3 regions of the Janthinobacterium sp. NKUCC08_JDC genome follow, and region 2 is predicted to be linked to each of the others. Evidence: predicted binding sites of a transcription regulator. Region 2 holds the regulator's gene; each other region holds the start of a gene.
The links. Region 2 encodes sigma-54, which starts transcription at its own class of promoters, with help from an activator protein. Its sites were predicted from a motif close to TGGCANGNAANCTGCTTT; they were not measured.
Positions count from the first base shown of each region.

Region 1: the regulator sigma-54 is predicted to act here: its motif matches at 2,871-2,888, upstream of KO538_RS01875 (EDSAP-1 family PEP-CTERM protein).
Region 3: the regulator sigma-54 is predicted to act here: its motif matches at 2,182-2,199, upstream of KO538_RS17270 (circularly permuted type 2 ATP-grasp protein).

Region 1 is NZ_JAHKQW010000001.1:390,639-394,929, forward strand. It holds gene KO538_RS01850 (acyl-CoA thioesterase) at 1-268, opposite strand, end outside; gene KO538_RS01855 (hypothetical protein) at 352-720, opposite strand; gene KO538_RS01860 (hypothetical protein) at 850-987, opposite strand; gene KO538_RS01865 (hypothetical protein) at 1,228-1,401, opposite strand; gene KO538_RS01870 (glycosyltransferase) at 1,540-2,772, shown strand; gene KO538_RS01875 (EDSAP-1 family PEP-CTERM protein) at 2,962-3,945, shown strand; gene KO538_RS01880 (EDSAP-1 family PEP-CTERM protein) at 4,056-4,291, shown strand, end outside.
Region 2 is NZ_JAHKQW010000018.1:99,465-103,755, forward strand. It holds gene lptB (LPS export ABC transporter ATP-binding protein) at 1-729, shown strand, start outside; gene KO538_RS26940 (RNA polymerase factor sigma-54) at 734-2,212, shown strand; gene hpf (ribosome hibernation-promoting factor, HPF/YfiA family) at 2,282-2,644, shown strand; gene KO538_RS26950 (enoyl-CoA hydratase/isomerase family protein) at 2,778-3,863, shown strand; gene rapZ (RNase adapter RapZ) at 3,864-4,291, opposite strand, start outside.
Region 3 is NZ_JAHKQW010000006.1:281,855-286,145, reverse strand. It holds gene KO538_RS17275 (alpha-E domain-containing protein) at 1-698, opposite strand, end outside; gene KO538_RS17270 (circularly permuted type 2 ATP-grasp protein) at 692-2,146, opposite strand; gene KO538_RS17265 (sensor histidine kinase KdpD) at 2,320-3,447, opposite strand; gene KO538_RS17260 (hypothetical protein) at 3,532-4,291, opposite strand, start outside.

The sequences.
Region 1 (4,291 bases), on a different contig from region 2:
CGCGGATACCCACTTCCATCGACGTCGTGCCCGTGTAATTGATCGAGGCAAGGAACGTCACCAGTTCGCCCACGTGGATAGGCTGCAGGAACATCACCTGGTCCACCGACAAGGTCACCACATAGCTGCCCGAATAGCGGCTGGCGCAGGCGTAGGCGACACTGTCGAGGTATTTCAGGATAGTGCCGCCGTGCACGTTGCCGGAAAAGTTGGCCATATCGGGCGTCATCAGGACCGTCATCGTCAGTTCGTGGGCCGACCAGTTCATCGCGCTGTCCAAAGTGTTCTCCAAGGGGAAAATTAAAAGTGAGGGAAGATGTGAAAACCGGCCCCAGGGGCCGGTTGTGAGCCTTACAGGCCCAGGGTGTCGATGTCGGCCAGCGATTCGCGGCCCTTGTCGGAAATGTCGTGGCCTTCGCCTTCGGCGCGCGCCACGATGTGGGCTTTCTTGCCCAGGAAATACGCCACGTCCGTATCGAGCTTGGTCAGCGGATCGGTGGCGACAGCGCGCAAACCCATGATGCAGCGGCGCAGGAACAGCAGTTGTTGTGCTTTCTCGGTGATGGACAGACGGCCGTCGCGCGCATAGCTGAGCAGCTTCAGACCCGACAGGCGCTTGGCATTGCGGGCAACGCAAGCACTGGGGCGCTCGGTCTTGATGCCGCGTGCAACTTGCTCCAGCGCGTCATATTCATCGGTTGTTAATTTCTCGTTCTTCATTACTTTTCCATAAAAGGCCAGGTGTTCGGCCCCCATGGTACGCGCCCCGCTGCGCATCGGCAACAGGCAACGTGAATCTACCGCCGCCCGCCATGCGGCCAGGCGACGGAAACACGGGCGTGACGACCGTTATTTGTAGCTGCGCAGCAGCAGCCAGGCCAGGCCGCAACCAGCCACGGCGCCCGCCAGGGCCAGCGCCACGAGGTGTTTGCTGGTGATCACAGGCCGCCGGCCCAGGTAGATTTTGTTATGCAAGGAATTGCCCACGATGGTCTCCTGTACAAGAATTTTTATGATGTCTCATTATAAGAACAGAATCGTGACGGCCGCATGACACTCAGCAGTTGGAGCTTGATTTGTATCCGCTCGGCAACATTTATGCGCATTTTTGTTGTTTAAATGGCGTGCCTCTGGCGAGGCCCGCGCCTTCCATTTCCGATTGGAAATAAACATCGCGCGCGCCTGCCCGCCGCCCCCCATGGCGCGGCGCCACGGTCCGAGAACCGTTCAATGCATTTTCACGGGCGGTGGTGGCGGCGTTGGCTCCTCGACCGGCACGGGGTCGATGTGCGGCGGCGGTTCTGGCGGCGGCTTGAGGGGATCGCCTTCGGGCGGTGGCGGCATATCGGGTTCGGGCGTGCTGTGCGCACGCAGCGGGGCAAAGCGGAATTGTGGCTGCATGGTGGCCTCCTTTGCTCCACTGTAGCCGATACGGCCAAATCCTGGCGCCCGCCATTGGCCCGCTGCAGGGGAACTAAACGGCGTGGCGCCACTCCAACTTCGCAGGCATCCCCTCCAGCACGAGTGCAAGCGACCCCTATGGCGCGCAAGAAAATCCTCTTTATGGCCGAGGCAGTGACCCTGGCCCATGTTGGCCGTCCCCTGAGCCTGGCCCAGGGCCTGGACGAGGCAAAATACGAGGTGCATTTTGCCTGCGCCGATGGGTATGACTTTTGTTTCAAGCAAGCCCCGTTCCGCCGCTGGCGCATCGACAGTATTTCATCGCTGCAATTTCTGCAGGCGCTGGCGCACGGCAAGCCCGTGTATACGGAAAGCACCTTGCACGCGTATGTGGAAGACGACTTGCGCCTGCTCAATGCCGTCCAGCCCGACCTCGTGATCGGCGACTTCCGCCTGTCGCTGTCGGTCAGCGCGCGCCTGCAGCGCATTCCCTACATTACCGTCAGCAACGCCTACTGGAGTCCCTGGGTGCGCCAGCACTACACGGTGCCCAACCTGCCCCTGACGGGCGTGCTGCCCATCTGGCTGGCCGATCCCCTGTTCCGCCTGATCCGCCCGCTGGCCTTCGCTTCGCACGCCGTGCCCCTGAACCGCGTGCGCCGCCGCCATGGCTTGCCATCGCTGGGCAACGACCTGCGGCGCATCTATACGGATGCCGACCGCACCTTGTACGCGGATATTCCGCAACTGTTCCCGCCGCACGGCATGCCGTCCACGCACGACTACCTGGGTCCCATCATCTGGGCGCCGCCGCTCGACTTGCCGGACTGGTGGCAGCGCCCGGAACTGAGCAGCGGACGGCCCATCATCTATGTCACCCTGGGCAGTTCAGGCCAGGGGCAATTGCTGCCGCGCGTGCTGCGCGCGCTGGCGCCCTTGCCCGTCACCGTACTGGCGGCCACGGCCGGCACCATCCGCGTCGATGCCGTGCCGCCGAACGCCTATGTCGCGCCCTTTCTGCCGGGCGATGCGGCCGCCCGGCGCGCCAGCCTGGTGATCTGCAACGGCGGCAGCCCCACCAGCCAGCAAGCGCTGACGGCAGGCGTGCCCGTCATCGGCATCGCCGGCAACCTCGACCAATTTCTCAACATGCACGGCATCGTGGGTGCCGGCGCCGGCCTGCTGCTGCGCGCCGACCGCTTCCAGGAAACCGCTCTGCGCCATGCCGCCACGCGCATGCTCGACGATGGCCGGGCCAAGCTGGCGGCGCGCCAGCTGGCCACGGCCATGCGCGACTATGTGCCAGGGCAACGCTTGCTGCCCCATATGCACGCCCTGCTGGGCTCGTTGCCACAAGGCGGACAGCCTTGAAAGGCTGGCGTCGGTTTTTTTTACAGCGCATCCGGCAAAGCCTGCACCGCGTCAACAAAAGCACGCCAAGTCATTGATTTCAAAAGAACCTCATGCGTTGGCATGGAAGTCGCTAGGTACTGGCCATGAGCACCTGCCGACAGGTCTCAGGCAAGACTTCCAGACTCACTCAACCATGAGGTGAATACAATGAAACTCTCGAAACTGAAACTGCTCCCGGCCGCAGCGGCATTGGCCATGCTGTGCGCCGCCGGTAGCGCACAGGCGGGCGCCTACGGCTATTCGTACAACAACATCTTCGGCCTGGTGATCGCCGTGCCGACGGGCCAGATCACGGTAGCCAACAGCACCACGATCTCGCGCAGCACGGCCACCCTGAATGGCGTGAGCGTCATCAATGGCGGCGCCGGCTCGCTCGATGCCCCACGCGCCAACGTCGGCCCCGTCATCAAGGGCGAAAACGACTTCACGCAACAAGGCCCAGCAGGCAACTATTCACGCGGCGATGCGCAAATCGTCAGCACGCAGTTCCCTTCGTTCCCGCCAGGCTCCACCTCCACCCAGGCAGTGAACGTGGCCGAAGCCCACCTTGACGGGCCTGCCGGCACGGCCGATGCGTCCGGGCGCAACGGCTCGACCACGGGTTTCTCGGTCGATTTCGTCGTCGGCTCGCCCACGGCAACCCTGAGCTTCGACTTCCTGGCGTCGCCCTTCATGCAGGTCTTCCTGCAAAGCACGGTCGGGCAGCTGTCCACGGCCACGGCCAACTTGGTCGTCACCTTCACCATCACGGACGCGGCCGGCGCGACGGTATTCAACTGGACGCCGGACGGCGTGATCGGCTCGGGCATCTTCGGCGGCACGGAAAACGCCGATGGCGCCAACCTGAACACCAGCCTGGCGACCAATTTCCTCACGCGCGGCAATTTGTTCACCTACGACCCTTCCGGCTGCGGCACGCCCACGGGCACCGGTGTGGGCACAGCGTGCGGCAGCAACTTCAGCTCCGTCAGCAATGCTTTGACGGCCGGCAACTACACCTTGACCTTGAATGCGGTAGAAAGCGTGGACTTGGTGAAACAGGCGGCGACACCCGAACCGGGCACCTTGGCCTTGCTGGGCCTGGGCCTGGCCGGCCTGGGCTACGCCCGCCGCCGCAAAGTTGCCGCCTGAACCAGGCAACAGGGGGGGATTCACAGGCGAGGGAGTCTCCTCGCCTTTTTTTTATGTGGCAAGCCTGTCGGTTTTCCTTACAACGCGGCCGACCAGGAGATGAGGATTTCATGACTACATTTTTATGCACCCGACTTTCAACGGCCCTGCTAGCCTTGCTGTTGCTGGCCAGCAGCGGCACCGCCAGCGCCGCCGCCTACGGCTATTCCTACACCAGCGTCTTTGGCCTGGTCATCAGCAATCCCACCGGTTCCACCACCTTGATCAGCAATATCGACCTGTCGCGCACCACCGCCACGCTCAACGGCAGCAGCGTCATCAACGGTGGCAGCAATGAGATCGACGC
Region 2 (4,291 bases):
CTGATCGTTCGCGGTCTACAAAAAACCTATGGCAAGCGGCAAGTCGTGCATGATGTCTCGCTGCAAGTCGAATGCGGCGAAGTGGTGGGTTTGCTGGGCCCGAACGGCGCCGGCAAGACCACCTCGTTCTACATGATCGTCGGCCTGGTGCCGTCGGACGGCGGCAGCATCGATATCAGCGGCGTGGACATTTCCAGCCTGCCGATCCACCGCCGCGCGCAGATGGGCTTGTCCTATCTGCCGCAGGAAGCGTCCGTCTTCCGCAAGCTGACGGTGGAAGACAATATCCGCGCCGTGCTGGAAATCCAGACCGTCGAAGGCCGTCCCCTGAAGAAGGCCGAGATCGAGGAGCGCCTGGATAAACTGCTGGCCGATTTGCAGATTGAAAAGCTGCGCGAGAACCAGGCCCTGTCCCTGTCGGGCGGCGAGCGCCGCCGCGTGGAAATCGCCCGCGCGCTGGCCACGGATCCCCGTTTCGTGCTGCTCGACGAGCCGTTCGCCGGCGTCGATCCGATCGCCGTGATCGAGATTCAGCGCATCGTGCGCTTCTTGAAGGAGCGCAATATCGGCGTGCTGATCACCGATCATAATGTGCGCGAGACGCTGGGTATTTGCGACCGTGCCTACATCATCAACCAGGGCTCGGTACTGGCGTCGGGACGCCCCGACGACATCATCGCGAACGAGTCGGTACGCCGGGTCTATCTGGGCGAACACTTCCGCATGTAAGCCAATGAAACAATCATTGCAGCTGCGCACTTCGCAGCACCTGGCACTGACGCCGCAGTTGCAGCAATCGATACGCCTGTTGCAATTGTCGACCCTGGAATTGCACCAGGAACTCGAGCAACTGCTGACGGACAATCCCTTGCTCGAGCGCCTCGACGATCCGCTCGACCGTTCGCTGCGCCTGCTGTCGGACGGGGCCTTGAGTTCCACGGCGGCGCCGGCCGAAGCGCCGCCCCAGGCGCCAGGCCAGGAGGCGCCTGCCGCGCCTGCCGAAGCGGAAACCTTTGACGGCGAGGCGGGCGAGGGCCCGGCCGCCGCGGACGGCGGCGACAGTGACTGGAGCGAGGCGAGCCGGGGCAAGGCGCCCGACGACGAAGATTCCCGCCCGCAACTCGAGGCCCATCACTGCACCCTGCGCGAACACCTGATGGAGCAGATGCGCGTGACGGTGCTTGAATTGCGCGACCGCGCGCTGGTCGAGCTGATCATCGACGCGCTCGACGACAATGGCTACCTGGAAGAGTCGCTCGACGACATCCTGGCGCGCCTGCCGGAAGAGCTGGAAATCGACGCCGACGAGATGCGCACGGCCTTGTCGCTGCTGCAAAGTTTCGATCCGCCCGGCGTGGGCGCGCGCAATGCGTCCGAATGCCTGGCGCTGCAGATCAAGCGCTTGCCGCACATCGCCATGGTGACGCGGCGCATGGCGCTCGTCATCGTGGAAAAGCACCTGGCCTGGTTTGCCCAGCGCGATTTCAACAAGCTGAAAAAAGCCCTCGATTGCGACGATGAAGACTTGCGCGAAGCACAGACGGTGATTCGCCAGTGCAATCCGCATCCGGGTGCCGTGTTCGCCTCGGACGTGTCCGATTACGTGGTGCCCGACGTCGTCGTCAAGCGCGCGCGCAATGGCTGGCAAGTGACCCTGAACAACGACGTCATGCCGCGCCTGCGCGTCAACGCCATGTACGCCAACCTGCTCAAGCAGGGCAAGGGCGAGGGCGCCATGGGCGCACAGTTGCAGGAAGCCAAGTGGCTGATCAAGAATATGCGCCAGCGTTTCGACACGATTTTGCGCGTGGCACAGGCGATAGTAGAAAGACAAAAGAACTTTTTCTCGCATGGGGCCGTTGCCATGCGCCCCCTTGTGCTCCGTGAAATAGCTGATACACTGGGTTTACACGAGAGTACTATCTCGCGGGTAACAACTCAAAAGTACATGCTGACCCCGCACGGCATGTTCGAGTTGAAATATTTCTTTGGTAGCCACGTCGCCACCGAAGCGGGGGGCGAAGCGTCATCGACGGCGATACGGGCATTGATCGTGCAACTGACAGGAGCAGAAGACCCTAAAAATCCTTTATCCGACAGTAAGATTGCGGACATGCTGGGGGAACAAGGCATGGTGATTGCGCGACGTACTGTTGCCAAATACCGGGAAGCGTTGAAAATTCCGCCAGTGAGCCTGCGTAAGTGTTTGTAAGTTTTTTTCGGTTCCTCTGCGGGCCGGATAGGATGGACCGCACGAACCCGATCATCTTTAGGAGTGTGTATGAATCTCACCATCAGCGGACATCATCTCGAAGTGACACCAGCCATCCGTGAATACGTACAAACGAAGCTGGAACGCGTGAAACGTCATTTCGATCAAGTTATCGATATCGCCGTGATTCTGACCGTGGATAACCTCAAAGAGAAAGAAAAACGTCAAAAGGCCGAAGTCAACCTGCGTTTAAGTGGCAAAACCGTCTATGTGGAAAGCCTGGCACAAGACCTGTATGCCGCGATCGATGCCCTGATCGACAAGCTCGATAGGCAAGTGATGAAATACAAAACCAAAGTGCAAGGGCACGGTAAAGAGGCGATCAAGCATCTGCCAGACAACTCCGAGGAAGACGCCGTCGTCGCCGTTTAAGGCCACCCGCTTTCAGCAGTTGTGATCAACTAAGGGCGCACATTGCGCCCTTTTTTGCGCCTGGACCTTTTGAACGCAATGTTCCCCGCGCAGGCGCTAGAATGTTTGTACTTTTACTTTTTTCACGCCTGCCATGAGCGACTTCGTCCAGACCTCCATCCGCAACCGCACGGGGCACATCGTGCTCGACCGTCCGAAAGCCTTGAATTCCCTGTCGCTGGAGATGGTGCGCGCCCTGAGCGCTGCCCTGCTGGCCTGGCGCGACGATCCGCAGGTGGACGCCGTCGTGATCCGCTCGAGCAGCGAGAAAGCACTGTGCGCCGGCGGCGACATCCGTTTCTTCTACGATGCGGGCCTGGCCACGCCGCAAGGCGGCAGCGCCTTGCTGGAAGATTTCTTTACGGAAGAATACGCGTTAAATCATGTGATCCATTTCTATCCGAAACCGTATATCGCCGTGATGGATGGCGTGGTGATGGGCGGCGGCATGGGCGTGGCGCAAGCCGGACCCGGCAACCGCCTGCGCATCGTCACGGGCCGCACGCGCATGGCCATGCCGGAAGTTAATATTGGCTTGTTCCCGGATGTGGGCGGCAGTTATTTCCTGTCCCGCCTGGCCGGCCAGCTGGGCCTGTACCTGGGCTTGACGGGCTTGACGATCAACGCGGCCGACGCCCTGTACACGGACCTGGCCGATGTCTACCTGCCCGAGGCGCAGATGGGGGCGCTGCTGGCCCTGTTCGAGTCGACGCCGGGCGAGGCCTTGCCGGTTGCCATCAAGGCGCTGGCGGCGCCGTTCCAGGCCGAGGCGGGTATCGCCTCGCTGGCGGCGGCGCGCGTGGCGCTGGACCGTCACTTCGGCGCCGGCTCCGTGGCGGCCATCATGGCCTCGCTGGCGCAGGACGACAGCGCGTTCGCCAGCAAGGCGCTGGCGGCCATGCGCCTGCGCTCGCCTTTGATGATGTCGGTAACTCTGGAATTGCTGCAGCGCGGGGCTCACTTGGGCGTGGCCGATTGTCTGCGTCTGGAGCGCACGGTGGTGCGCCACAATTTCGAGCATGGCGAAGTGCTCGAAGGCGTGCGTGCGCTGGTGGTCGACAAGGACAATGCGCCGCGCTGGAACCCATCAAGCCTGGACGAGGTCGATGCTGCCATGGTGGCGCGCTTCTTCGCACCGGTCTGGCCGGCGTCAGCGCATCCGCTGCGCCACCTGAATTAACTAGGAGCGCTCGCGGTGGCGCAGCACGACGCGCTCGTTGGGGCCGAAGTATTGCGCCAGCCGTTCCGCCATGTACACGGAGCGGTGCTGGCCACCCGTGCAACCGAGGGCCACCGTCAGGTAGCTGCGGTTGTCGGACTTGAATGACGGCAGCCATTTTTCGATGAAGGCGCGGATGTCGGCCAGCAGTTCCAGCGCGCTCGGCTGCGCGTCGAGGAAGGCGATCACGGGCGCGTCGCGGCCGTCGAGCGGGCGCAGCGCCAGGTCGTAATAGGGATTGGGCAAGGCCCGCACGTCGAAGACGAAATCGGCGTCCAGCGGCACGCCCAGCTTGAAGGCGAACGATTCGAAGAACAGGGTCAGCGGCGCGCGTTCGGAAGCGATCATATCCTTGATCCAGGCGCGCAATTTGTTGGCGCTCAGCTCCG
Region 3 (4,291 bases), on a different contig from region 2:
CGCAGCATCAGCAATTCCGCCACCCGTGCCGGGGTGATCACATCGCGGTAGACCTTGCGGTAGATCTCGAAGCCGGACACGGAGCGCAGCAGGGCCGCCCAGTAGTAGAAGTCGCGCTGGGTGATGTCTTTCGACGTATCGCGCGCGCCGTGGAACTTCACGTCGAGGATGCGCGCCGTGTTGTCGGCCCGCTCGAGGAAAGTGCCGAGGCGAATGAAATGGATGGCCTCATCCTTGAGCATGGTGCCCAGGGTCACGCCGCGCGACAGGTGCGAACGGTACTTGACCCACTCGAAGAACTGGCTGGGGTCCGTTTCCAGCAGATTGCTTTTCAAACGCTTCTGCATGTCGAGCCAGGTGGCGTTCTGGATTTCCCACACTTCCGTCGTCAAAGTCCCCCGCACGGCGCGGGCGTTTTCGCGCGCCCCCGTCAGACAGGCAAGGATGGACGACGGGTTGTTCGGGTCGCGCACCATGAAGTCGAGCACGTCGCGCGTATGAAAACGGCCATATTTGTGGTCGTACGCGCTTTGCAGCTCGGAAATACCCAGGGTGGCGCGCCAGCCTTGCTCCGCGTCCTGTTCGGACTGGGGCAGCATCGACGTCTGCATGTTAACGTCGAGCATGCGCGCCGTGTTTTCCGCCCGCTCCGTGTAGCGGGCCATCCAGAACAAATGATCGGCGGTGCGGCTCAGCATGTTTTCTCTCCTGCAAAAGCGGATGTGGCTTCCAGTACCCAGGTATCCTTGGTGCCGCCCCCTTGCGAGGAGTTGACCACGAGCGAACCTTCACCGAGCGCGACGCGGGTCAGGCCGCCGGGCACCATGGAAATCGTCTTGCCGGACAGCACGAACGGGCGCAAATCGATATGGCGCGGCGCGATGCCGGCCTCGACATACGTGGGGCAGGCGGACAGGGCCAGTGTCGGCTGGGCGATGTAGCCGCCCGGATTGGCCAGCAGGCGCTGGCGGAAGTCCTCGATCTGCGCGGCGCTCGAAGCCGGCCCCACCAGCATGCCGTAGCCGCCCGCGCCATGCACTTCCTTGACGACGAGTTGCGCCAGGTTCGCCAGCACGTAGGACAAGTCGGCGCTCTTGCGGCACTGGTACGTGGGCACGTTGTTGAGTATCGGTTCCTGCGACAGGTAAAACTTGATCATGTCGGGCACGAACGGGTAGATCGACTTGTCGTCGGCCACGCCCGTGCCGATCGCGTTGGCCAGGGTCACCCGGCCGGCGCGGTACACGGACAGCAGGCCCGGCACTCCCAGCGAGGAATCGGAGCGGAAAGCCAGCGGGTCGAGGAAATCGTCGTCCACGCGGCGGTAGATCACGTCGACTCGCTTGGGGCCGCGCGTGGTGCGCATGTACACAGAGTTGTCGTTGACAAACAAATCCTTGCCTTCCACCAGTTCCACGCCCATTTGCTGGGCCAGGAACGCGTGTTCGAAGTAGGCGGAGTTGTACATGCCCGGCGTCATGACGACGACCGTGGGGTCATCGACGCCCATCGGCGCGACCGAGCGCAAGTTGTCGAGCAGCATGTCCGGGTAATGGTCGACGGGCGCGATGCGGTTGCGCGCGAACAGTTCCGGGAACAGCCGCATCATCATCTTGCGGTCCTCCAGCATGTAGGACACGCCGGAGGGCACGCGCAGGTTGTCTTCCAGCACATAGAATTCGCCCTGTCCGGCCCGCACGATGTCGACGCCGGCGATGTGGGCGTAAATGTCGGAGGCGACGGAAATACCCTGCATTTCCGGGCGGTACTGGGCATTCTTGTAGATTTGCTCGGCAGGAATGATGCCCGCCTTGATGATGTTTTGCTCATGATAAATATCATGGATGAACATGTTCAAGGCTTGCACGCGCTGCACCAGGCCCGTCTGCATCTGTGCCCATTCGGCGGCGGGAATGATGCGCGGGATGGTGTCGAACGGAATCAGGCGTTCCGTGCCGGCATCGTCGCCGTAGACGGCGAACGTGATGCCGACCCGGCGGAACGTCAGGTCGGCTTCGGCCCGCTTGCGGGCGATGGTCTCGGGGGATTGCTGCTCCAGCCAGTTGCTGAATTCACGATAGTGTTCACGTACCTTGCTGTCCGTACCCACTTCATTTGCAGTCATTTCATTGAAAAAATTTGCCATGTTGTGATTTCCCTTGAGCCGTGTCTGACTATAGCTCAGCAGAAATCGTGCCAGTGCCGCGCACCCGAAAGTATGTAAAAAATGACCATTTTTGTGGCGTAAAACCGTCATCCGCACCGTATTGGTGCGTTACTGCGCGGAAAATGCCGGTGTTGGGGCAGTTGGCGGCGAGCTCAAGCGTCCGGCGTGACGAAGGGCCGGCAATCGATGGGCAGGTCGATGGTAAACGTGGTGCCCGTTTCCGGCGCGCTGTCGACCAGCGCGCTGCCGCCGTGGCTTTCCGCCACGTTTTGCACGAAGGGCAGGCCGATGCCCCAGCCGGGCGCGCTGCCCTGGTGTTCGCGGCGCAGGTATTCGAAGATGCGCTCGGTCTGCTCCGGGGCGATAGTGCTGCCCGTGTTGTGCACGGTGAGTATCATGCGTTCGCGCAGGGTGTTGATGTGGATATGGATGGGGCCGTCGTCGCCATACTTGAGGGCGTTGCCGACCAGGTTTTCCAGGGCGCGGCGCAGCGAATTTTCGCACCACCAGCCGGTGACGGACGCGCCCGTGACCTGGCACTTGCCCGGATGGCCCGTATTCACGCTGTCGGCCACCTGCTGCGCCAGCGGCAGGATATCGAAACGATGCAAGACCAGCGGCAGCTTTTGCCCCCGGTGGTAGCTGAGCGTATCGAGCAATTCCTGGATCATGTCGTCGAGGCGCTTGCCGTGTTCGATGATTTTCGACGCCAGGGCCGGCACGTCGAACTGCTGCGCGCGCCGCTGCAGCAGCTGGGCGCTGTTGAGCATGACGGAGAGGGGATTGCGCATGTCGTGCGACAGGCCGGCGGCGATGCGCCGCTGGAAGCTTTCATGCATGGCCGTAAATTCCAGGATGGCTTCGCGGATGCCCGTATCGATCGAGGCATTGATCACCTTCCAGTCGCGGCGCCGCAGCGGCACGCCCGCGTCGAGGGCCGCATCGGCGAAACAGTCGCGGAAGATCTGGTATTCCTGGATCACCTGTTCCGGGCCATAGCTGGTCATGCGCGCCCGTTCGTTGCCGTGCACGGCCGGCGCGTTGGTGTTGCTGGTGGCATCGTCGCGCGGATAGCCTGGCGTCAGCGCTTCGGCCAGGTTGTCGAAGAAGGCGGGCAGGGTGTTGATCAATATGGGTGTCAGCAAGGCGTCGGCGCCGCGTACCTTGGCGCGCACCTCGTGTTCCCATTGCGTCAGCACGGCATCGCGCATGCTGAAGATGCGCCGCGTACGCGCGGGCATGTCCAGTACATGCATTTTCTGGTCAGAGGCATAGGTCATCGCAGCTCTCCATCGACAGCTCGGCATCCACGCGGTGCAACGGCGGGAGCTAAAGTATCCTCCAAATCGGCGTGCGGGTGGTGTTCAATTCGGCGCGTCGGCGCCGGTCATGACGGCGCTCAAATGACCGAGGGTTGTATCCCATTGCTCCAGCGAAAAGTTCTGCGGATCGTCATGGCCATTCGCATAGCCCGTATCGAGCACGGCGTGGAAGGCGGGGATCAGCCACGTGCCCTTGCGCACGCTGGCGACGATGTACAGCAGGGCCAGGCGCTCGTATTGCGCAGGCGTAAAACCGGGATCGGGCGCCAGCCCGTCGTTGCCCTTGCCGCCGCCAGGTACGGAGTTGCGCGGCTGCACCAGTTCCACATGCAGGAACAGACCCGTCAGCGACGGCTTGTCCTTCTCCAGTTTGCTGGCGTAGCTGGCCGTGCCGAAGTCGCGCACGGCCAGGGAGCCGCCCAGGCGGTTCACGTACACATGGCCTTTCGGACCGCCGCCCAGCGCGGGGTTACGTAAATTGAAATCGTTGAAATCCCAGCTGGCGTCGTTGATGTGGCCGGGAATGGGCTCCAGCAGGAAATTCGGGTAGCTGGTGTCGTGGATGACGAAATAGCGGGCCATGGGCGCGGCCAGCCGGCCCACGGCGCGCGACAGCGGTGCATCGACGGCGCCGCCCAGGTCCGCTTCGCTGATCGATTGCTGCGCCAGCCAGGCACGCAGCCTGGTTGGCGCGATGCCCGTGCGCTGGCCGATGCGGGCGGCAAGAAACTCGGGCAGCGGCGCGCTCTCGCCCAGGCGCGCATACAACTTGACGGGGCGCAGCAAGCACGTGGCTTGCGCC